Regions from separate parts of the Kitasatospora sp. NPDC085895 genome, predicted to be linked through region 2. Evidence: riboswitches for the same ligand, from Rfam matches in the RefSeq annotation. Region 2 holds a riboswitch; each other region holds the start of a gene.
What was found. A riboswitch is a leader RNA that binds a small molecule or an ion and turns the genes downstream of it on or off. The one in region 2 is predicted to bind cobalamin.

Region 1: another riboswitch for cobalamin. It lies ahead of cobN (cobaltochelatase subunit CobN); the one in region 2 lies ahead of AB0442_RS35465 (HoxN/HupN/NixA family nickel/cobalt transporter).
Region 3: another riboswitch for cobalamin. It lies ahead of AB0442_RS32360 (cobalamin biosynthesis protein); the one in region 2 lies ahead of AB0442_RS35465 (HoxN/HupN/NixA family nickel/cobalt transporter).
Region 4: another riboswitch for cobalamin. It lies ahead of AB0442_RS04730 (ribonucleoside-diphosphate reductase subunit alpha); the one in region 2 lies ahead of AB0442_RS35465 (HoxN/HupN/NixA family nickel/cobalt transporter).

Annotation. Positions count from the first base shown of each region.
Region 1 covers NZ_JBFBJY010000014.1:98,482-104,048, reverse strand. The annotation lists gene AB0442_RS12045 (precorrin-2 C(20)-methyltransferase) at 67-1,596, opposite strand; gene AB0442_RS12040 (precorrin-8X methylmutase) at 1,593-2,219, opposite strand; gene AB0442_RS12035 (hypothetical protein) at 2,216-3,442, opposite strand; cobalamin riboswitch at 3,527-3,678, shown strand; gene cobN (cobaltochelatase subunit CobN) at 4,110-5,567, shown strand, end outside.
Region 2 covers NZ_JBFBJY010000090.1:21,276-26,842, reverse strand. The annotation lists gene AB0442_RS35475 (XRE family transcriptional regulator) at 1-573, opposite strand, end outside; gene AB0442_RS35470 (DMT family transporter) at 669-1,517, shown strand; gene AB0442_RS35465 (HoxN/HupN/NixA family nickel/cobalt transporter) at 1,558-2,673, opposite strand; cobalamin riboswitch at 2,705-2,909, opposite strand; gene AB0442_RS35460 (metalloregulator ArsR/SmtB family transcription factor) at 2,992-3,354, shown strand; gene AB0442_RS35455 (phosphatidylinositol-specific phospholipase C domain-containing protein) at 3,571-4,617, shown strand; gene AB0442_RS35450 (DNA-formamidopyrimidine glycosylase family protein) at 4,661-5,467, opposite strand.
Region 3 covers NZ_JBFBJY010000072.1:17,899-23,465, reverse strand. The annotation lists gene AB0442_RS32370 (alpha/beta fold hydrolase) at 1-1,027, opposite strand, end outside; gene AB0442_RS32365 (transcriptional regulator) at 1,132-1,821, opposite strand; cobalamin riboswitch at 2,028-2,163, shown strand; gene AB0442_RS32360 (cobalamin biosynthesis protein) at 2,277-3,356, shown strand; gene AB0442_RS32355 (cobyric acid synthase) at 3,353-4,849, shown strand; gene AB0442_RS32350 (putative cobaltochelatase) at 4,876-5,567, shown strand, end outside.
Region 4 covers NZ_JBFBJY010000005.1:62,325-67,891, forward strand. The annotation lists gene def (peptide deformylase) at 1-577, shown strand, start outside; gene AB0442_RS04725 (ribonucleotide-diphosphate reductase subunit beta) at 679-1,674, opposite strand; gene AB0442_RS04730 (ribonucleoside-diphosphate reductase subunit alpha) at 1,695-4,076, opposite strand; cobalamin riboswitch at 4,287-4,430, opposite strand; gene AB0442_RS04735 (LamG domain-containing protein) at 4,598-5,567, shown strand, end outside.

The DNA of each region.
Region 1 (5,567 bases), on a different contig from region 2:
TCCCGGCCGAAGGCCACTAGGGCTTGTCTGACGATTCCCGCCGCGCGCCCCTGGGTTCGCTCTTCGTCAGTCCTCCGGGTAGCGGCGGGGGGTCCAGACGACCTCGGTGTCGTTGCCGCGGCGGACCAGGCGGGTCTGGGAGGACCCGATGAGCAGCAGGGTGCGCATGTCGACCTCGGCCGGGTCGAGGTCGGCCAGCCGGACGGTGCGGACGCGTTCGGTGGGGCCGCCCACGTCACGGGCCATCACCACCGGGGTGTCGGCGCCGCGGTACTCCAGCATCAGGTCGCGGGCCAGCCCGACCTGGGTGGTGCGGGACTTCGAACCGGGGTTGTAGAGCGCCAGCACCAGGTCGGCCTCGGCGGCCGCGCGCAGCCGGCGGGCGATGACCTCCCACGGCTTGAGGCGGTCGGAGAGCGAGACCACCGCGTAGTCGTGGCCGAGCGGGGCGCCGGCGCGGGAGGCGGCGGCGTGGGCGGCCGTCATGCCGGGCAGCACCCGGACGGGCACCTCGCGGTACGGGTCCTCGCCGGCCGCCTCCAGGACGGCGGTGGCCATCGCGAAGACGCCCGGGTCGCCGGAGGAGACGACCGCGACGCGGCGGCCGCGGCGGGCCAGGTCGAGGGCGAACTCGGCGCGGACGGACTCGACCTTGTTGTCGGAGCCGTGCCGGACCTGGCCGGGGCGGACGGGCACCCGGTCCAGGTAGGTGGTGTAGCCGACCAGGTCGGTGGCGGCGGCGAGGGCGCCGCGGGCCTCCGGGGTGAGCCAGAGCGGGCCGGCCGGGCCGGTGCCGACGACCACGACCTCGCCGGGGCCGTCCGGCTCGGGGAGGTCGAGCGGGGCGACCTTGCTGGGCAGCACGGCGACCGAGAAGTAGGGCACGGTGTCGGCCTCGACCTCGGCGAGCGGCAGGGTGCGCTCGCCGTCCATGAACGCCCGCTCGACGTACTGTGCGTCGTCGAGCCGGCCGGCCCGCTCCAGGGCGCGGCGGACGGCCGGGAAGGTCCGGCCGAGCTTCATGATCACCGCGGAGTCGGCGGAGGCGATCCGGGCGGCGAGCTCCTCCTCCGGCAGGGTGCCGGGGATGATCGTCAGGGTCTCCTCGGCCTCCACCAGGGCGCTGCCGAGCCGGGCCGCGGCGGCGCTGACCGAGGTCACGCCGGGCACCACCTCGGTCGGGTAGCGGTGGGCGAGGCGCTTGTGCATGTGCTGGTACGAGCCGTAGAAGAGCGGGTCGCCCTCGGCGAGGACGACGACGTTCCGGCCGGCGTCCAGGTGGGCGGCGAGCCGGGCGGACGCCTCCTCGTAGAAGTCGTCCAGGGCGCCGCGGTAGCCGCCGGGGTGGTCGGTGGTCTCCACGGTGATCGGGTAGACCAGCTTCTCCTCGATCTGGCCGCCGGTCAGGTAGCGGTCGGCGATCGAGCGGGCGATGGAGCGGCCGTGCCGGGCGCTGTGGTAGGCCACCACGTCGGCCTTGCCGATGAGTTCGGCGGCGCGGACGGTGACCAGCGAGGGGTCGCCGGGGCCGAGGCCGACGCCGTACAGCCGGCCGGTCCGCCGGTCGGTCTGCTGCCCGGTCTGCTGCTCGGTCACTCTTCTTCACTCGCAATCGCGTTGATCGCGGCGGCGGCGATCGCACTGCCGCCGCGCCGGCCGCGGACCACCAGGTGCTCCAGGCCGGACGGGTGCTCGGCCAGGGCCTGCTTGGACTCGGCGGCGCCGATGAAGCCGACGGGCACGCCGATCACCGCGGCCGGGCGGGGCGCGCCGGCCTCGATCATCTCCAGCAGCCGGAAGAGCGAGGTCGGCGCGTTGCCGACGGCCACCACGGCACCCTCCAGCCTGGGCAGCCACAGCTCCATGGCGGCGGCGCTGCGGGTGTTGCCGGTCTTCCGCGCGAGCTCGGGCACCGACGGGTCGGTGAGGGTGCAGATCACCTCGTTGTCGGCGGGCAGCCGCTTGCGGGTGACACCGCTGGCGACCATGTTGACGTCGCAGAGGATCGGCGCACCGGCGTGCAGCGCCTTGCGGGCCGAGGCGACCACACCGGGCGAGTAGACCAGGTCCTCGACCAGGTCGGTCATGCCGCAGGCGTGGATCATCCGCACCGCGACCTGCGAGACGTCGGCGGGCAGGGCGGCCAGGTCGGCCTCGGCCCGGATGGTGGCAAAGGACTGCCGGTAGATGGCGGCGCCGTCCTTCTCGTACTCGATCACGTGGTCCTCCGGGCCTCGGCGACCGCCTCGGCCATCTCTTCCGTCGTCACATCCACTGGCGTCACATCCATGGGCCGGTCCGGTGTCCCGACCGGTGCCACCCGGTAGCCCTGCCCGGTGGCGAGCACGTCCACCCATCGCCCGGAGGGGTGGCCGCAGCGCCGTTCGCAGCCCGACCAGTGCACCGGCAGGCCACCGCCGTCCGCACGTTCCAGGGCGCGGGCCGCGTCGCCGCGCACGTCGGCGAGCGACTTGCCGCAGCCGGGCAGGCCGGTGCAGGCGGTGGCGCGGTCCCAGGCGGTGCCGGGCCCGGTCAGGAAGCCGGCCGCGGCGAGCTCGGCGAGGGCGGCGGGGCCGACGCCGGGCAGGACGGCGCCGCGCCAGGGCGTCAGCCGGACCTCGCCGGCGGACAGCCCGGCGAGCAGCCGCCACTGTGCGGCGGTGGCCCGCCCGAAGCGCGTCCCGACCGAGAGGCCTCCGGGCAGCACCCCGAGCGGCGGGTGTCCGCCGGACAGCGGGGGCAGCGGCAGGTCGCCGGGCGGGAGGAGTTCGGGGACCTCGCGCAGGTGCCAGGCCCTGGTGCCGGTGGTGCGCAGCGCGTCGAGGAAGTCCCGGGCGGCGTCCAGGGCGGCGTCCACGGCCTGTGCGGCCGGCACCGCGCGGACGGTCGTCTCGCGGCCGAGCCGCAGCAGGGCGGTGCCGCCAGGCGCTGCGATCAATGTCACATCGGCGTTCAGGGCGGCGACATCGCCGCGGCCGTCGTCCAGGGCGAAGAGGAACTTGCCGGAGAGCGCGGCCGCCCAGGGCGCCGCGCAGAGCTTCGCGTCCAGCTCGCGCACCCGGGCCGCGGTGTCGGCGTGCCCCTCGGCGTCGAGGCCGGCGGTCGGCGAGGCGACGATGTTGCGCACCCGCTCGTGGGTGTCGGAGGGCAGCAGGCCGACGGCCCGCAGCCGGTCGGCGAGTTCCGCGCCGCAGGCCGAAGCCAGGCCGCGCAGTTGGACGTTGCCGCGCGAGGTGGTCTCCAGTGCGCCGTCGCCGAGCGCCTCTGCCGCATCGGCCAGCGCCGCCGCCTGACGGCTCGTCAGCAGTCCGCCGGGGACGCGGATGCGGGCGAGGGCGCCGTCGTCGGCCGTGTGCAGACGAAGGGCCCCCGGACAGGCGTCCGACCGGCCCCGGTCGGGCACGGCGGAGCCCGCCCCGGCGGGGTCGGGAGTCGGTGGCATGGCGGCGAGCATACAGATTGTCCGACGGGGCGCCCCGTCGTCTGGATCACAGTCCGCGCGCAGTCCCGCGGCCGTCCGCCACCCCGTACGATGCTGCCGGACGGTCCGTGCGGGCCGTCCGACGCCAGCGACGGCAAGCGGAGGAAACCGGTGCAAATCCGGTGCGGTCCCGCCACTGTAACCACGGCTCAGCCGCCGTGGAGCCAGGAACTCCCGCCGTCCTCCACCAGCCCGGGGCGCGGACCCCGAGGAAGGCCCGACCTGTGCGCTGCCGCATGCCCGGCTCCGCCGTCCCGCCCGGACGCGCCGAGCCGTCGCCCGCCGTCCCGGGGACCCCGGCGGCGGTCCGCCGCACCCCCGGGGCGCGTCTTCAACGGTCACGGGTGCACCACAAGGGGCGCGGGGAACTGCGCGATCCGGGGCGGGTGTCACGACGGCACGGGCCGAGCCGTGGTCTGCACGGTGGGCCGCATCCGGATTGCGCAGTTCTCCCCCGGCCTTCGGCCGGGAGGTGCCCCCACACGCCCCCTGGAACGACGGCCCGAGCGCCCTTGAAGACAGGCCCTCGCACCGCACCCCGCTCCGCCCCGCGCACCCGGCTGCCGCACCCGGCCCCGGTGCGCCGCCGCACGCCGTGGAACACCGACCAGGCCGGGAGGCCCTCCGCATGATCCTGCTGCTGTCGACCTCCGACACCGACCTGCTGAGCGCCCGCGCCTCGCAGGGCCCCGTCCGCTACCGGCTCGGCAACCCGGCCCGGCTGTCCGCCGAGGAGCTGCCCGCCCTGGTCGAGGGCACCGACCTGGTCGTCGTCCGCCTGCTCGGCGGCCGCCGCGCCTGGGAGGACGGCCTGGACGCGCTGCTCGCCGGGCCCCGCCCGGTCGTCGTGCTGACGGGCGAGCAGGCCCCGGACGCCCAGCTGATGGAGCTCTCCACCGTCCCGGCCGGCATCGCCGCCGAGGCGCACGCCTACCTCGCGCACGGCGGCCCGACCAACCTCGCCGAGCTCGGCGCCTTCCTCTCCGACACCGTGCTGCTCACCGGCCACGGCTTCGCCCCGCCCGCCTCCGCCCCGGCCTGGGGCCCGCTGGAGCGTCAGGCCCGCACCTCGGACGGCCCGCTGGTCGCCGTGCTCTACTACCGCGCCCACCACATGAGCGGGAACACCGCCTTCGTCGAGACGCTGTGCAGCGCGATCGAGGACGAGGGCGCCCGCGCGCTGCCGCTGTACTGCTCCTCGCTGCGCGGCGCCGAGCCGGAGCTGCTCGCCGAACTCGGCCGGGCCGACGCCATCGTCACCACCGTGCTCGCCGCGGGCGGCACCCGGCCCGCCGACGCGCAGGCCGGCGGCGACGAGGAGGCCTGGGACGCGGGCGCGCTCGCCGCCCTCGACCGGCCGATCCTGCAGGCCCTGTGCCTGACCTGGTCGCGCTCGCAGTGGGAGGAGAGCGACGACGGCCTCTCCCCGCTGGACACCGCCACCCAGGTCGCCGTCCCGGAGTTCGACGGCCGTCTGATCACCGTGCCGTTCTCCTTCAAGGAGCTGGACGAGGACGGCCTCACCGTCTACCGCGCCGACGCCGAGCGCTCCGCCCGGGTCGCCGGCATCGCCGTCCGGCACGCCCGGCTGCGCCACACCCCGGCGGCCGAGCGCCGTCTCGCCCTGGTGCTCTCCGCGTACCCGACCAAGCACGCCCGGGTCGGCAACGCGGTCGGCCTGGACACCCCGGCCAGCGCGGTGCGCCTGCTGCACCGCCTCCGCGAGGAGGGCATGGACCTGGGCACCGACCTGCCGGGCCTGGACACGACCTCCACCTCGCACGAGGGCGACGAGCTGATCCACGCGCTGATCGCGGCCGGCGGCTACGACCAGGACTGGCTGACCGAGGACCAGCTCGCCCGCAACCCCGTCCGCATCCCCGCCGCCGACTACCGCCGCTGGTACGCCGCCCTGCCGCAGGGTCTGCGCGAGCAGGTCGAGGAGCACTGGGGCCCGGCCCCCGGCGAGCTGTACGTGGACCGCTCGCAGAACCCGGACGGCGACATCGTGCTCGCCGCGATCCGCTCCGGGAACCTGCTCGTCCTCATCCAGCCGCCGCGCGGCTTCGGCGAGAACCCGGTCGCG
Region 2 (5,567 bases):
GCGCGGGGGCGGCGGCACCGAGACCACGAGGGTGAGCCGGACGGGCACCTCGCCGTCGTTGCGGTAGCCGTGCGCGGCGGCCGCCTCGTAGGAGGCGGTGGAGCCGGCCGGCACCAGGTGGTCGCGGCCGTCCAGGGTGAGGGTGAGTTCGCCCTCCTCGACCCGGGCGATCTCCACGGTGCCCGCGGGGTGCGGGTCCGAGCCGTGCCCCTCCCCCGGCAGGATCAGCCACTGCCAGAGCTCCAGCGGGCCGGGCGCCTCGATGCCGTTGAGCAGCACCCCGGTGCCGCCCTTGGCGCCCGACCAGAGCTGGACGGCCTCGTCGTCGGGGACGATCCGCACGGTGGAGGTCTCGTCGTAGTCGAGCAGCCGGGCGATCGAGGCGCCGAGCGCGTCGGCGAGCCGGACGACGGTGCCCACGCTCGGGTTGGTCCTCCCCTGCTCGATCTGCACGATCATGCCGCGGCTCACCCCGGAGCGGGCCGCGAGTGCGTCGAGGGTGTGGCCGCGGTCGGCCCGCAGCCGCTTGAGGTTGCGCGCCAGGGCCTGGGTGATCAGATCGGGGTCGGGCATACCAGTCCAATGAATTGATTCGTCCGGTTCACTCTGTTGACCTAAGCTGCTGGGACACCGAGCGTCCACCCGACCGTACTCCGGAGTCCACTGTGCTGTCCCAGCTCCTCGCCCTCGCCGCCAGCCTGCTGTGGGGCATGGCCGACTACGGGGGCGGCTCGCTCACCCGCCGGCTGTCCGCGCTGACCGTGGTGGTCGCCTCGCAGGCCGCCGCGGCCGTCCTGCTCGTCCTGGCCGTCCTCGCCGTCGGCGGCGCGGGCGGGGCCACCGCCGACCTCTGGTACGCGGTGGCGGCGGGGGTGATCGGGCCGTTCGCCCTCCTCGCCTTCTACCGCGCCCTCGCGCTCGGGCCCATGGGGGTGGTCTCGCCGCTGGCGACCGTCGGCGTCGCGGTGCCGGTCGGGCTCGGGCTGCTGCTCGGGGAGCGCCCCGGCCCGGCGCAGGCCGCCGGCATCGCGGTCGCCGTGCTCGGCGTCGCCCTGGCCGGCGGTCCGCGTCGCGGCGGCGGCACGGTCGGCCTGCGGGTGCTGGTGCTGACGCTGTCGGCGGCCCTCGGCATGGGCACGGCGATGGCCCTGGTCGCCCGGGCCTCCGACGGCGGCGGGCTGCTGCTCGTGCTGTGCGTGCAGCGGCTCTGCAACGTGGCGGTCGGCGGCGGCGTCCTGCTGGCCGGGCGCCGTGGGCGGGAGCCCGGTGCGCCGGGGGCGCTGCGGCGGAGCCTGCCCGCGCTGACCGCGGTCGGGGTGGCCGACGTCGCCGCGAACGCCGCCTTCGCCGCCGCCTCGCACCGCGGGTCGGTGGCCGTCGCCGCGGTGCTGGCCTCGCTCTACCCCGTGGTCACCGCGCTGATGGCCCGGGGCCTGCTCAAGGAGCGGCTGCGGCGCGTCCAACTGCTCGGCGCGGGCCTCGCGGTGGCGGGCACGCTGCTGCTGGCGGCGGGCTGACACCCCGTCCGCCGCTCGGCGCGGCCGCCCGCGGGCCATCTCAGCCCGCCCCGCCGGGCGTCCAGCGCTGCTCGACCCGGGCGATCCGCCAGTAGCCGATCGCCGCCGCCCACACCACCACGAACAGGCCGACGATGACGAAGCCGACGTTGTCCAGGCTGAGTCCGGCGATCCAGCCGCTCACCGGGTCGGTCAGGCCCAGCTTGTCGTGCAGCACCGCGACGAGCTCGATCGTGCCGATGACGAAGGCCACCGCGATCGACAGGCCGGTGATGGCGAGGTTGTAGAACACCTTGCGGACGGGGTTGGAGAACGCCCACTGGTAGGCGAAGTTCATGAACGTGCCGTCGAGGGTGTCGAACAGGCTCATCCCGGCGGCGAACAGCAGCGGCAGGCAGACGATCGCGTACCAGGGCAGGCCCGCCGCGGCGCCCGAGCCGGCCATCACCATCAGCGTCACCTCGGTGGCGGTGTCGAAGCCGAGGCCCAGCACCATGCCGACCGGGAACATCTGGCCGGGGCGGGAGATCGAGCGGGTGGCGCGGCGCAGGACGCGGTTCATCAGGCCGCGCGAGTCGAGCTGCCGTTCGAGCTCCGCCTCGTCGAAGGTGCCGGCCCGCATCGCCCGGAAGACCCGCAGGATGCCGAGCAGGGCCGCCAGGTTGAGCGCGGCGATCAGGTAGAGGAAGGCGCCGGAGGCGGTGGTGCCGATGGTGCCGAGCACCTGGTGGGTGGTCGAGCCGTCGTCCATCAGCACCCCGGCCAGCTGGGCGCCGCCCGCGACCAGGGCGGCCATCAGCACCACCATCGACGAGTGGCCGAGGGCGAACCAGAAGCCCACCGAGACCGGTCTCCGGCCGTCGGCCATCAGCTTGCGGGTGGTGTTGTCGATCACCGCGATGTGGTCGGCGTCGAAGGCGTGCCGCATGCCCAGGGTGTAGGCGGTGATGCCGAGTCCGGCGCCGAACACCTGGGTGCCGACCTCGTAGCGCTCCGGCACGACCAGCAGGAAGAGCGTGCCGAAGGCGGCCACGTGCATCGCCAGGATGACCGCCAGCAGACCGGCCGTGCGGAGGGTGTCCTCCCGTCGCCAGCGGAAGGCGGGCAGGCCGGGGGCGGTCGGCGGCGCGGCCGTACCGGTTGCGGGCAGGGTCATCTGCGGTTCACGCTCCAACACCTCGTGGAATGACGTCGTGAGGTGCCGTGGCCGGTCTCCTGGCTCACGGGGAGGTTCTGACGGTGCCCGTACCCGGCCTTCCCGGGCGCGCCTGCGCCCAGTGACCCGCGAGGGGTACGGATTGACTCCCCGTTCACAGTGGCGAGGGCCGCTCCGGACTCGGACCCCGAGGTCCTGCACCGGTCTTCCCGAACACCACGGCTGCTCCACCGTAGGGGTGACGGACCGACAGCTGCAAGCCTGCACAACCGCGCAGGTGTCGTAGATCACGGCCGGTCGGCCTGCGAGAATGCCGCCATGCACCTCCTCCCCGCCGATCGCGCAGGCCACCGCACCATCGACGGGCACCGGGTCTGCGAGGCGATCGCCGGGATCGGCGACACCGGGCGGGTCCGGGCCTGGGCGGAGCTGTTCGGCCTGCTCGCCGACCCGGGGCGGCTGGCGCTGCTGCTCGCCCTGCACACCACCGGGCCGCTGGCCGTCACCGACCTGGCGCTGGCCACCGGGATGCGCGATCCGGCGGTCTCCCAGGCGCTGCGGCTGCTGCGCGCCGCGGGCGTGGTCGAGGGCGAGCGGGACGGCCGGGTGGTGCGCTACCGGCTGACCGACACCGCGGTGGCCGAGGTGCTGGAACACGGGGTGCTGGGGCGTGCCGACTGAGCGCCCGCCCGGAACGACCGCCCGCACGGCAGGAACCCCTGCACGGCACGGACCCCTGCACGGAATGAGGGCTTCCTGACGGTTTGTCAGTGGGACGGGGGGTCAGCTTCAGCCAAGTTTTCTTGTCATGTCACCTCGAAGCCGTTCCGGTGGCCCATGCTTCCGGAGGCGGTCCGTCCGGCCCGCCGTCCCCAGGCTCCTGACGAGGAGACACCCGTGAAGCTTCGCCGTACGTTCGCCGTGGGGCTGCTGGCCGCGGCCGCCACCCTGCTCCCCGCGCACCAGTCCGGCGCCGCCACCGGCGGCGGCCTGCCGTTCGGTTCGGCCACCGCCGTCGGGATCCACAACACCTACGACCCGGCCGCCTTCCCCTTCCTCGCGCAGAGCCTGGACACCGGCACCGGCATGATCGAGCTCGACGCGTGGACGGACACCGTCACCAAGGAGTGGAAGGTCAGCCACTCCAACCCGCTCGGCAACGCCAACAACTGCACCGCCGCCACCGGCCCGGCGACGCTGTACAGCGGCGGCACCAACAAGGACCTCGAGTACTGCCTCGACGACCTGCGGATCTGGCTCGCCGCCCACCCGTCCAGCGGCCCGCTCGTCGTCAAGCTGGAGCTCAAGGGCGGGTTCGCCGCCAACCGCGGCATGGGCCCGGCCCAGCTGGACGCCCTGATAGCCGCCCACCTCGGCAGCGCCGTCTTCCGCCCCGCCGACCTGCTCGCCAAGCCCGGCGGCGGCAGCTACCCGAACCTCGACGAGGCCGCGAAGGCCGGCAACTGGCCCACCCGCGACGCCCTCGCCGGCCGGGTCCTGGTGGACGTCATCCCCGGCACCGTCGAGGAGGGCAACCCCTTCGACACCCTGCACACCGACGTCGAGTACAGCCGCTACCTGCGCGACCTCGCGGCGGCCGGCAGGGCCGGCCAGGCCCAGGTCTTCCCGGTGGTGCACGGCGCCGTCTCCGGCGACCCGCGCAACGCCTACGGCGAGACCAGCATCCGGCCCTGGTTCGTGGTCTTCGACGGCGACGCCTCGGCGTACGTCGGCGGCATCGACACCGGCTGGTACGACGCCCGCCACTACCTGCTGGTCATGACCGACGCCCACAACGTGGCGCCCGCCATCAGCTCCACCGACCCCACGGCCGACCAGGCCCGGGCCCGGGTGACCCAGCTCGCGGCCGCCCACGCCAGCATCGTCTCCAGCGACTGGCGCAAGCTGCCCCAGGTGCAGTCCATGGTGCTGCCGCGCGGCTGACGGACCGTCGCCCTGCCCGGCCGGCGGCCGGGCAGGGCCGCGCTCAGCGCCGCTGGCAGCCGGGGCACCAGAAGAGGTTGCGGGCCGCCAGCGACTCGGTGCGCACCGGTGTCCCGCAGACCAGGCAGGGCATGTCGGTGCGGCGGTAGACGTACACCTCGCCGCCGTGGTCGTCGACCCGCGGCGGCCGGCCCATCGCCTCCGGCGTGTGCTCCGGGCGGACGGTGTCGATCCGGCCCGCGCCGACGCCCGCGTGCATCAGGGCGACCAGGTCGGCCCAGATCGCGTCCCACTCCTCGCGGGTGATCCTGCGGCCCTCGCGGTGCGGGCTGATGCCGAGGCGGAAGAGCACCTCGGCGCGGTACACGTTGCCGACGCCGGCCAGCACCTTCTGGTCCATCAGGAGCGCGGCGACGGTGGTGGAGCTGCGGGCCATCCGCCGCCAGGCGGCGTCCGGATCGGCGTCGGGGCGCAGCGGGTCCGGCCCGAGCCGGGCGTGCACGGCCTCCTTCGCCGCAGGGTCGAGGAGTTCGCAGGTGTTGGGGCCGCGCAGGTCGGCCCAGCCCTCGTCGTTCGCCATCCGCAGCCGCACCTCGCCGACCGGCGCCGGGGCACCGCCGCTGCCGAAGGTGAAGCCGCCGTACAGCCCGAGGTGGACGTGCAGCCAGTCGTCGCCGAAGCCGAGGAAGAGGTGCTTGCCGTGGGCCTCGGCCTCGTCCAGCGGGCGGCCGTCCAGTCGCGCGGCGCCCTCGGCGAACCGCCCCTGCGGGCTGCTGACCCGTACCGGCCGGTCGGCGAACACCCGGTGGTTCTCGTGGGCGAGGCGGTGGATGATGTGGCCCTCGGGCACGGGCGTCAGCTCCTCGTCTGGTCCGTCGCGGTCCCTCCATCATCCCAGGCGCCAGTGACACCCCGGGCACCCGCCCGGGACAGGGGCCAGCTCACGAGGG
Region 3 (5,567 bases), on a different contig from region 2:
GGTCGTCGCGCCGCCGGGCGAGGCGCTCGGCCGCCGCGAAGGGCGCCACCGCGTCCACGGGGCTGTGCAGCAGCAGGGCCGGCACGTTCAGGTCGGTGCCGTCGGCCAGCCGGGCGAAGCCGGCCAGGTCGACCTTGGTACGGCCCTCGGCGGCCAGCGCGCCGAGCTCGGCGAGCGGAGCGGGCACCCCGGCCCGGGCGGCCTCCTGGCGGACGGTCGTCGGCCAGTCCAGCACCGGCGAGTCCAGCACCAGGCCGGCGATCGACTCCCGCCAGGCCGAGCGGGCCGCGGTGTGCAGCGCCATCGTCGCGCCGAGCGACCAGCCGAAGAGCACGATCCGGCCGGCACCGTTCGCCTGCGCGAGGCGGACGGCGGCGTCGACGTCCCGCCACTCGGTCTCGCCGAAGTGCCCCAGGCCGTCCGGCGAGGGCGGGGCGCCCGCGTCGCCGCGGTGGGTGACCACCAGCACGGGCATCCGCAGCGCGTGCAGCAGCGGCAGCACCGGGAGGGCCTGCTGCCGGTCGGCGCCCGGACCGTGCACCAGGACCGCCCACAGCCCGCGGATGCCCGGCAGGTACCAGGCCGGCATCGGGCCGAGCTCGCCCTCGACGTCGCTCGGGGTGAAGTCCAGGCCGAGCGCGGAGGCCGGGTCGCCGAGGTGCACGCGGGCGGTCACCCGGACCTCCGTCCCGCTGTACAGCGAGCCGGCGCCGGTGGCGAGCAGCCGGCGGGTGACGCTCTGCGGCCCGGTGGCCAGCACGTCGCCGACCACCGCGTGCCCGCCCCCGGCCCACTCCAGGGCGTAGCGGCCGGGGCGCTCGGTCTCCACGCTGCGGGTGAGCATGACGCGGTCCGCGGCCAGCTCCTGCACCCGGATGCCCGGTCCGCCCGCCTGCCCGGCGGCCGCGAAGGCTCCCGCGAACCCGGGCCGGACGGCCCGTTCGGACACCCGGCGGCCGATCAGCAGTGCCGCGGCACCCGTCCCGACGGCGGCGGCCGCGACGATCGCGGCGGTTCCCCAACGCATGGCGCTCCCGGTGTGGCGGCACGGACATGGCGATCCCAGTCCACGCCCCGGCCCGGGAGCGGGCCACCCGGGCGGGTCCGTCCGGGCGGCCCGGACCGGGCGGCTCAGACCGGCACGTCGGTGCCCCGGCGGGCCAGCAGCTCCCAGAACCGCTCCGCGAGCGGCCGGGCCGGCGGGCGGGCGGCGTCCGGCACCGACGAGCCCCAGTGCCCGGGGACGAGGTACTCGTCCTGCAAGTCGGCCAGCACCCCGCCCAGCAGGTCGTGCGGGACGGGCACGATCCGGCCCACCTCCCGCAGCTGCGCCTGCCAGCGGCCGTCCACCACCTGGCGCAGCCGTCGGTCCAGGTCGTCCTGACGCCCGGTCACCCGGACCAGCACCCGCAGCGGCAGCCCGAGCACGTGCGCCAGCGCCAGGCCCTGCTCACCGTCCGCGTCCCAGCGTCCGGTGGCCTCGGCCCTCGCGTAGGTCTCCGCACCCACCCCGATCCGGTGCGCGGCCTGCTCCCGGGTGAGCTCCCGGGCCAGCCGGAAGTCCCGCAGGGTCGCCGGCGCGACGCCCATCAGCTGGGCGGGCGGGCACCACAGCGCCCGGGAGAGCGCGATGAACTCCTCCTCCGACGGGAGGAACTCACCGGCCTCCCAGGCCGCCACGTGCGAGGGCAGCAGCCGGACACCGTGCGCGGCCATGGCCTCGGCGACCTGCTCCGGGCTCAGGCCGAGCCCGGCGCGGTGCGCCCGCGCGGCCGGCGGGGAGAACGGCACCGGAGGCGGTGCGGACGGTCTGCGTCGCATGCGACAAGAACGTACGGGCGCCCGCGCGGCACCACCCACACGCCGAACGCACGAACCCGGCCCCGGCGGAACCGCCCGGCGCTGGAGGATCGTACGGGGCGGGCGGTGACGGAATCCGGCGACGGAGTGTGACCAAGCCCTCCGGAGGCTTTGTTGACTGGCGGTCGGAGCGCGTGATGGGATCTCGGGGCCATACGGAGGCATGCAGAGGAAGCCGGTGCGAATCCGGCGCGGTCCCGCCACTGTCACCGGGGAGCACGCTCGACCTGCACGGTCACGGCGGTCCGCCACAGGGCCGCTGGAAGGCCCGAGCGCGCGCCGGACCCGGAAGCCAGGAGACTCTCGCCGCCGGTTCGTCGATCCAGGGCGCGGACCCTGAGTGAGGACACGCACGCCATGCAGGCTGCCCAGCGGTCACCGCTGCGCCCCGACCGGGGAGCCGGGCCGTGGCCCGGCTGAGCTCCGCCCCCTACCTGCTGGGCGCCGTGGCCGGCCACCTCGCCGACACCGCCCTCGCCGACCCCCGCCGCGGCCACCCGGTCGCCCTCTTCGGCAGCGCCGCCGGACGCCTGGAGCGCCTGCTCTGGCGCGACCACCGGGGCGCCGGCACCGCCTTCACCGCGCTGAGCGTGGGCGCCGTCGCAGCCGGGGCCGCCCTCGCCGACCACGCGCTGCGGCGCCGTCCCGCGGCCCGCGCCGCGCTCGCCGCGGCCGCCGCCTGGACGGTCCTCGGCGGCACCTCGCTCACCCGGGAGGCCCGCGCGATCGGCCGCTCCCTGGAGGCCGGCGACCTCGCCGCCGCCCGCGGGCGGCTCCCCCACCTGTGCGGGCGCGACCCGAGCGCCCTGGACGAGCAGCAGATCGCCCGCGCCGTCGTCGAGTCCGTCGCCGAGAACACCGCCGACGCGGTCGTCAACGCCCTCACCTGGGGCGCGCTGGCGGGCACCCCCGGACTGCTGGCCTTCCGGGCCGTCAACACCCTGGACGCGATGGTGGGCCACCGCTCGCCCCGCCACCTGCGCTTCGGCTGGGCCTCCGCCCGGCTCGACGACGTGGCGGGCTGGCCGGGCGCCCGGCTCACCGCGCTGCTGACCGTCGCCGCGGCGGAGCACCCGCGGGCCGCCTGGAAGGTCTGGCGGCGCGACGGGTCGTCGCACCCCAGCCCCAACGCCGGACAGGCCGAGTCGGCCTTCGCCGGCGGCCTCGGCGTCCGCCTCGGCGGCACCCTGCAGTACGGCGAGCGTGTCGAGCACCGCCCCGTCCTCGGCGCCGAACTCCGCCCGGTCGCCGTCGCGGACATCGAACGCGCCTGCCGCCTCTCCCGCCGCGTCGGCGTCCTGGCCCTGGCCGTCACCACGGCCGCCCGCGGCCTCACCGGCCTGGCACGGGGACGTCAGGGGGCGGGATGCCCGCGAGCCGGGAGGGAAGCGATGACGGCGCCGCACCTTCCGTTCCGCGCAGCTCTGCCCACCGTCGCGGCCGGGACGGCCGTCCTCACCGCCGGCGCCACACGTAAGCAAGGGAGTGTCACGTGACGAAGGCTCTGCTGGTGGCAGGGACGACCTCGGACGCGGGCAAGAGCGTGGTCACGGCGGGGATCTGCCGGTGGCTGGCCCGGCAGGGGGTGCGGGTGGCGCCGTTCAAGGCGCAGAACATGTCGCTGAACTCCTTCGTCACCGCGGACGGCGCCGAGATCGGCCGCGCCCAGGCGATGCAGGCGCAGGCCGCCATGGTGGCGCCGGAGGCGGCGATGAACCCGGTGCTGCTGAAGCCGGGGGCGGACGGCCGCAGCCAGGTGGTGCTGCTCGGCCGGCCGGTCGCCGAGGTCGGGGCGCTGGACTACCGCGAGCGCAAGCCCGTCCTGCTGGAGCGGGCGCTGGAGTGCCTGGCGGACCTGCGCGGCCGGTACGAGGTGGTGGTCTGCGAGGGCGCCGGCTCGCCCGCGGAGATCAACCTGCGGGACCGGGACATCGCCAACATGGGCCTGGCCACGGCGGCGAACCTGCCGGTGGTGGTGGTCGGCGACATCGACCGCGGCGGGGTATTCGCGGCGATGTACGGCACCCTGGCGCTGCTGTCCGCGCAGGACCAGGCGCTGGTGGCGGGCTGGTTCGTGAACAAGTTCCGCGGGGACGCCCGGCTGCTGGCGCCGGGTCTGGAGATGTTGCGGGAGCTGACGGGCCGTCCGGTGCTGGGCACGCTGCCGATGCTGTCCGGTCTGTGGCTGGACGCCGAGGACTCGCTGGACCTGTCGACGGCGGTGGAGAACCGTCCGACCGCGGCCCCGCACGGCGCGGAGGTGCTGCGGGTGGCCGTGGTGCGGCTGCCGCGCCTGTCGAACTTCACCGACGTGGACGCGCTGGCCCAGGAGCCGGGCGTGCTGGTCCGCTGGGCGACCCGGCCGGAGGAGCTGGCCGACGCCGACCTGGTGGTGCTGCCCGGAACCCGGGCGACCGTGGCCGACCTGGACTGGCTGCGCGGCCGCGGACTGGACACCGCCCTGCAGGCGCGGGCGGCGGCCGGGCTGCCCGTCCTCGGCGTGTGCGGCGGCTACCAGATGCTCTCCCGGGAGATCGTCGACGCGGTGGAGTCGAAGGCGGGCGCCGTCGAGGGCCTCGGGCTGCTGCCGACCCGGGTGGAGTTCGGTGTGGAGAAGGTGCTCGGCCGGCCGGTCGGCGAGGCGTACGGGGAGCGGGTCGAGGGGTACGAGATCCACCACGGCGTGGTGGCCGTCGAGGGCGGGGAAGCCTTCTTGGACGGCTGCCGGGTCGGCGCGGTGTGGGGGACGACCTGGCACGGCGCGCTGGAGAACGACGGCTTCCGCCGGGCGCTGCTGCGCGAGGTGGCGTCGGCGGCCGGGCGGGCCTTCGTCCCGGCGCCGGACACCTCGTTCGCCGCGGCGCGCGAGGAGCGGCTGGACCGGCTGGGCGACCTGATCGAGGAGCATGCGGACACCGACGCGCTGTGGAAGCTGATCGAGGGCGGGGCACCGCAGGGGCTGCCGTTCGTGCCGCCGGGTGCGCCGTGAGCGGGGCCGTGAACATGGGAGAGCAGATGAGTGACGCCCGTTATCCGTTCACCGCGGTCGTCGGCATGGCCGACCTGCGGCTCGGGCTGCTGTTGAACGCGGTCTCGCCGGCCGTCGGCGGTGTGCTGGTGCGCGGCGAGAAGGGCACCGCCAAGTCGACCATGGTGCGCGCCCTGGCGGGGCTGCTGCCGTCGATCGGCACGGTCGCCGACTGCCGGTTCGCCTGCGACCCGGCGGCACCGGACCCGCAGTGCCCGGACGGCGCGCACGGCGGCGCGGGTTCGCTGGAGCGGCCCGCGCACCTGGTGGAGCTGCCGGTCGGCGTCTCCGAGGACCGGATCGTCGGCTCGTTGGACCTGGAGCGGGCGCTCGCCGAGGGCGTCAAGGCGTACGAGCCGGGCCTGCTGGCCAGGGCGCACCGCGGCGTGCTGTACATCGACGAGGTCAACCTGCTGCAGGACCACCTGGTCGACCTGCTGCTGGACGCGGCGGCGATGGGCCGCTCGTACGTGGAGCGGGAGGGCGTGTCGGTGCGGCACGCCGCGCGCTTCCTGCTGGTGGGCACGATGAACCCGGAGGAGGGCGAGCTGCGGCCGCAGCTGCTCGACCGGTTCGGCCTGACGGTGGAGATCGCGGCGACCCGGGACCCGCAGGAACGGGCCGAGGTGGTGCGCCGCCGGCTGGCCTACGACGCCGACCCGGCCGGCTTCGCCGCGCG
Region 4 (5,567 bases), on a different contig from region 2:
GGAGCAGCAGGTCGTCGGCGAGCTGCCCGACGTCTCGAAGGGCACCGCCCGCCCGATCACGGTGTTCGGCAACCCGGTGCTGCACCGCGAGGTCGCCACGGTGACCGCGTTCGACGGTGAACTCGCCGCGCTCATCGACGACATGTTCGTCTCGATGTACGCCGCCGACGGGGTCGGCCTGGCCGCGAACCAGATCGGCGTCGACCTCAAGGTCTTCGTCTACGACTGCCCGGACGACGAGGGCGTGCGCCACGTCGGCCACGTCGTCAACCCGGTCCTGGAGGAGCTGCCGGCCGGCCGCCGCGCGCTGGACGACTCGCCGGAGGGCTGCCTCTCCGTGCCGACCGCGTACATGGAGCTGGCCCGTCCCGACTTCGCCGCGGTGACCGGCCAGGACAAGGACGGCAACCCCGTCCGGGTCGAGGGCACCGGCTTCTTCGCCCGCTGCCTGCAGCACGAGACCGACCACCTGTACGGCTACCTGTACATCGACCGGCTCTCCAAGCGGGACCGCAAGGACGCCCTGCGTCAGATGTCCGAGGGCACCCCCAAGTACGCCACCGTGCCCAACGACTGACGGTACGGCGGAACACGCGCCGAAGGGCCGCACCCGGATCCCGGGTGCGGCCCTTCGGCGGTTTCCGGCGCCGTGCGGCCCGGAGGCGGCCTGGAAGCGGCCTAGAAGTCGTCGTCGAAGGAGACCGAGCCCTCGACGGCGACCTGGTAGGCCGAGACCCGGCGCTCGAAGAAGTTGGTCAGCTCCTGGACGTTCTGCAGCTCCATGAACCCGAAGGGGTTGGTGGAGCCGTAGCGGATCGGCAGGCCGAGACGGGCCAGGCGCTGGTCGGCGACGGCCTCCAGGTACTGGCGCATCGACTCGGTGTTCATGCCGGGCAGGCCCTCGCCGCAGAGGTCGCGGGCGAACTGGAGCTCGGCCTCGACGGCCTCCTCCAGCATCTCGGTGACCTGCTTGGCCATCTGCTCGTCGAAGAGGTCCGGCTCCTCCTCGCGGACGGTGTCCACGACGGAGAACGCGAAGTCCATGTGCATGGACTCGTCGCGGAACACCCAGTTGGTGCCGGTGGCCAGGCCGTGCAGCAGGCCGCGGCTGCGGAACCAGTACACGTACGCGAAGGCGCCGTAGAAGAACAGGCCCTCGACGCAGGCCGCGAAGCAGATCAGGTTCAGGAGGAACGCGCGGCGGTCCTCCTTGGTCTGCAGCGAGTCGATGTGGTCGACCGCGTTCATGTACTTGAAGCAGAACTGCGCCTTCTGGTGGATGGAGGGGATGTTCTCCACCGCCGCGAAGGCCGCCGCACGGTCGTCCGGGTCGGGCAGGTAGGTGTCGAGCAGCGTCAGGTAGAACTGGACGTGCACGGCCTCCTCGAACAGCTGCCGGGACAGGTAGAGCCGGGCCTCGGGGGAGTTGATGTGCTTGTAGAGGCTCAGCACCACGTTGTTGGCGACGATCGAGTCACCGGTCGCGAAGAAGGCGACCAGCCGGCCGATCATGTGCCGCTCGCCCTCGCTCAGCTTGGCGAGGTCGGCGACGTCGGAGTGCAGGTCCACCTCCTCCACCGTCCAGGTGTTCTTGATGGCGTCGCGGTACCGGTCGTAGAACGACGGGTAGCGCATCGGGCGCAGCGTCAGCTCGAAGCCCGGGTCGAGCAGCATCTTCTGGCGGTCTTCGGTGCTCACTGGCAGGCCTCGCAGGACTCGGGGTTCTCCAGGGAGCAGGCGATGGCGTCCTGCTCGGCCTGGCTCATGGTCGGCGCGGGCACCGGCACGGCGGCGCGGGCGCCCGTGGCGGCCTGCGCGATCCGGGTGGCCGGGCGCGACCGCAGGTAGTACGTGGTCTTCAGGCCGACCTTCCAGGCGTACGCGTACATCGAGCTGAGCTTGCCGATGGTCGGCGCCGCCATGAAGAGGTTCAGCGACTGGCTCTGGTCGATGTACGGCATGCGGGCCGCGGCCAGGTCGATCAGCGCGCGCTGGGGCAGCTCCCACGCCGTGCGGTACAGCGAACGGACCTCGGCGGGCAGCCAGTTGAGGTCCTGCACCGAGCCGTTGGTCTCGCGCAGCGCGTCCCGGGTCTGCTGGTCCCAGACGCCGAGCTCCTTGAGCTCGCGCACCAGGTACGGGTTGACCTGGAGGAACTCGCCGGAGAGCGTCTCGCGCTTGAACAGGTTGGACACCTGCGGCTCGATGCACTCGTACACGCCGGCGATGGAGGCGATGGTGGCGGTCGGCGCGATCGCCAGCAGCAGCGAGTTGCGCAGGCCGGTCTCGGCGATCCGGGCGCGCAGCGCGTCCCAGCGCTCCGTCCACTGCGGGGCGGCACCGAAGTGGTCGATGTGCAGCTCGCCGCGGGCCGCGCGGGTCTCGCCGTACGCCTCGTGGCGGCCGAACTGCTCGGCGAGGTCCGCGGAGCGCTCGTAGGCGGTGAGCATGATGCGCTCGGAGATCAGGGTGGAGAGGGTCTTCGCCTCGGCGGAGTCGAAGTCGATCCGCAGCTGGAAGAAGACGTCCTGCAGGCCCATCACGCCGAGGCCGACCGGCCGCCAGCGGGAGTTGGAGGTGCCCGCCTCGGTGGTCGGGTAGAAGTTGATGTCGATGACCCGGTCGAGGAAGGTCACCGCGGTGCGGACGGTGGCGTCCAGGCGCTCCCAGTCCATCGCGTTCAGCAGGTCGGCGGCGGTGGCGCCGGCGGCCACGTGGGCGCCCAGGTTCACCGAGCCGAGGTTGCAGACGGCCGTCTCGGAGTCGTCGGTGACCTCCAGGATCTCCGTGCACAGGTTGGAGGAGTGCACGGTGCGGCCGGGCAGCGCGGTCTGGTTGGCGGCCCGGTTGGAGGCGTCCTTGAAGGTCATCCAGCCGTTGCCGGTCTGCGCCAGGGTGCGCATCATGCGGGCGTACAGGGTCTGCGCCGGGATGGTGCGGACGGCCTTGCCGGCCTGCTCGGCCTTGCGGTACGCCTCGTCGAAGTCGGCGCCCCACAGGTCGACCAGCTCGGGCACGTCGGCGGGGGAGAACAGCGACCAGTCCTCGTCGGCGTTCACCCGGCGCATGAACTCGTCCGGGATCCAGTGCGCCAGGTTGAGGTTGTGGGTGCGCCGGGCCTCCTCGCCGGTGTTGTCGCGGAGCTCCAGGAACTCCTCGATGTCGGCGTGCCAGGTCTCCAGGTAGACGCAGGCCGCGCCCTTGCGGCGGCCGCCCTGGTTGACCGCGGCGACCGAGGAGTCCAGGGTGCGCAGGAACGGCACGATGCCGTTCGACTGGCCGTTGGTGCCGCGGATCAGGCTGCCGCGGGAGCGGATCCGCGAGTAGGACAGGCCGATGCCGCCGGCGTGCTTGGACAGCCGGGCGATCTGCGCGTAGCGGTTGTAGATCGAGTCCAGGTTGTCCAGCGGCGAGTCCAGCAGGTAGCAGGACGACATCTGGGGGTGCTTGGTACCGGAGTTGAACAGCGTCGGAGAGGACGTCAGGTACTCCAGACGGCTCATCAGCCGGTAGAGCTCGGCCACCTCGGCCACCGACTGCTCGGTGTCGCCGACCGCGAGACCGGCCGCCACGCGCAGCAGGAAGTACTGCGGGGTCTCGACCACCTTGCGGGTGATCGGGTGGCGCAGCAGGTAGCGGGACTGCACGGTGCGCAGGCCGAAGTACTCGAAGCGGTCGTCGCCCTGCAGGTCGACCAGCGCGTCGAAGGCGGCCGCGTGCTTGGCCACGAAGGCCGCGGTGGTGTCGCCGATCAGGCCCTCGGCGTGGCCGACGGCGATCGAGGCGGCGAAGGTGACCGCGCCCTGGGAGACCGCCTCGTCGCGGATCTCCAGCGCCAGCAGGCGGGCCGCGAGCTTCGAGTACTGCGGGTCCTCGGCGATCATCGACGCGGCGGCCTCCACGGCCAGCCCGCGGAGCTCGGCGAAGTCCGAACCGGCGTGGCGGCCGCGCAGCGCGGCGGCGGCGACGTGGCCGGGGTCCACCTGGGGGAGGTCGGTGCTGCGGTCGGTGAGCAGCCGGAGCAGCGCGGCACCGGGGTCGGGCCGGTCGTTGTCGGCGGATCCCTGGGAGGGCAGGGTGACTGAGGCAGCGACGGTCAAGGCGCACTCTCTCCTGTGGCGGCAGCGGACGCTTCGGACACCCCCGGGCCGGGGGCCGGGGGCGCGTCCGGGCATGCGCGTGGCAGGGGGGACCGGCACCGCCCGACGGTGTCGGGGGTGCGCGTCGCCACCCGGCCCACCCGCGAGGCCCGGACGTACAGCTGTGCTTCATGGCATCTGCGGGGAAGCCGGTGGCACACCGTCGGCAGGCCCTCGGACTGCGCGGGCCCGGGCGTTCACGGGCCTGCTCACCGTTGCGGGGCAGTCCCGGACTTGCACCGGGTTCCCCTGCGTCGACAGCGAGAGTGAGCATACATGTTGTGGTGTCTCCCTGATGTACCCCCATATCTTGTGCACGCAGCGTGTCGCGTCCGTGGCTGGACACACTCCGGTGGGCGCAGTGCGCACATCCGACCCGCCCCTGACCCACCCGTTGCGCTCACGGAACGGTCACCACCCGAGACTGCGCCGCACCCCATGGCCTACGATCTCTGGCCATGAGTGACGGTACGGGGGCCACGCCCGGTTGGACGGGTCAGCCCGGGTCCCAGGGGGGACCGGCGAATCCCGCGGAGCAGGGGGCACAGGGTGCCCAGTCCTTCCCGCCGCAGGCCGGCTTCGGCACGCCGCCCGGCTTCCCCGCGCAGGCGTCGCACCAGCAGTGGCCGCTGCCCCAGCAGGCGCAGACCGCGATCCCGGACTGGGAGGCGCTGGCCCAGCAGCACGAGGCCTCGTCGCGCCGAAAGAAGCTGATCTGGACGGGCGGCATCGTGCTCACCGCCTGCGTCCTCGGCGGGGCGGTCGGTCTGGCCGTCATGAAGGGCGTGCACGGCGGCACTCCGGAGACCGGCGCATCGTCCAGCGCCTCGGCCTCGGCGCACCCGTCCGGCTCGGTCCCCGCCAACTCGCCGACCGTGCCCGGCCAGCCCGACCTGCTGGCCGACAAGTCCGGTCAGGCGAACCTCGCCATCGGCCCGGACGCGCAGCTCGCCGAGGTGGAGGGCGGTTATGCGCTGCGCATGCGGAGCAACAACAACTCCTACGCCCAGTCGGCGAACCAGCTGGTCGACGTCGGCAAGAGCTTCTCGATCGCGGCATGGGTCTACAACGAGGCGCCCGGCGGATCGCGCACGGCGATCAGCCAGGGCGACGGCATCTCGTACTCCTTCGACCTGTCCCGCGACGACGCCAGCGGCAAGAAGGCGTGGGCGTTCCGGGTGCAGACCGCGGACGGCGGCGCCGACGGCACGGTCGTCCAGGCGGTGGCCCCAGAGAGCCTGGAGACGGTGACGCAGTGGGTGCTGCTCACCGCGGTCTACGACGCCGGCCAGCGCACCATCACGCTCTACGTGAACGGCGCGCAGGCGGCCACCGCCAAGCTCAACGGCCCCATCTGGGCCGGGCCCGGTCCGCTGCAGCTCGGCCGCAGCCGGCACCACGGGATCTGGGGCGACAACTGGGCCGGCG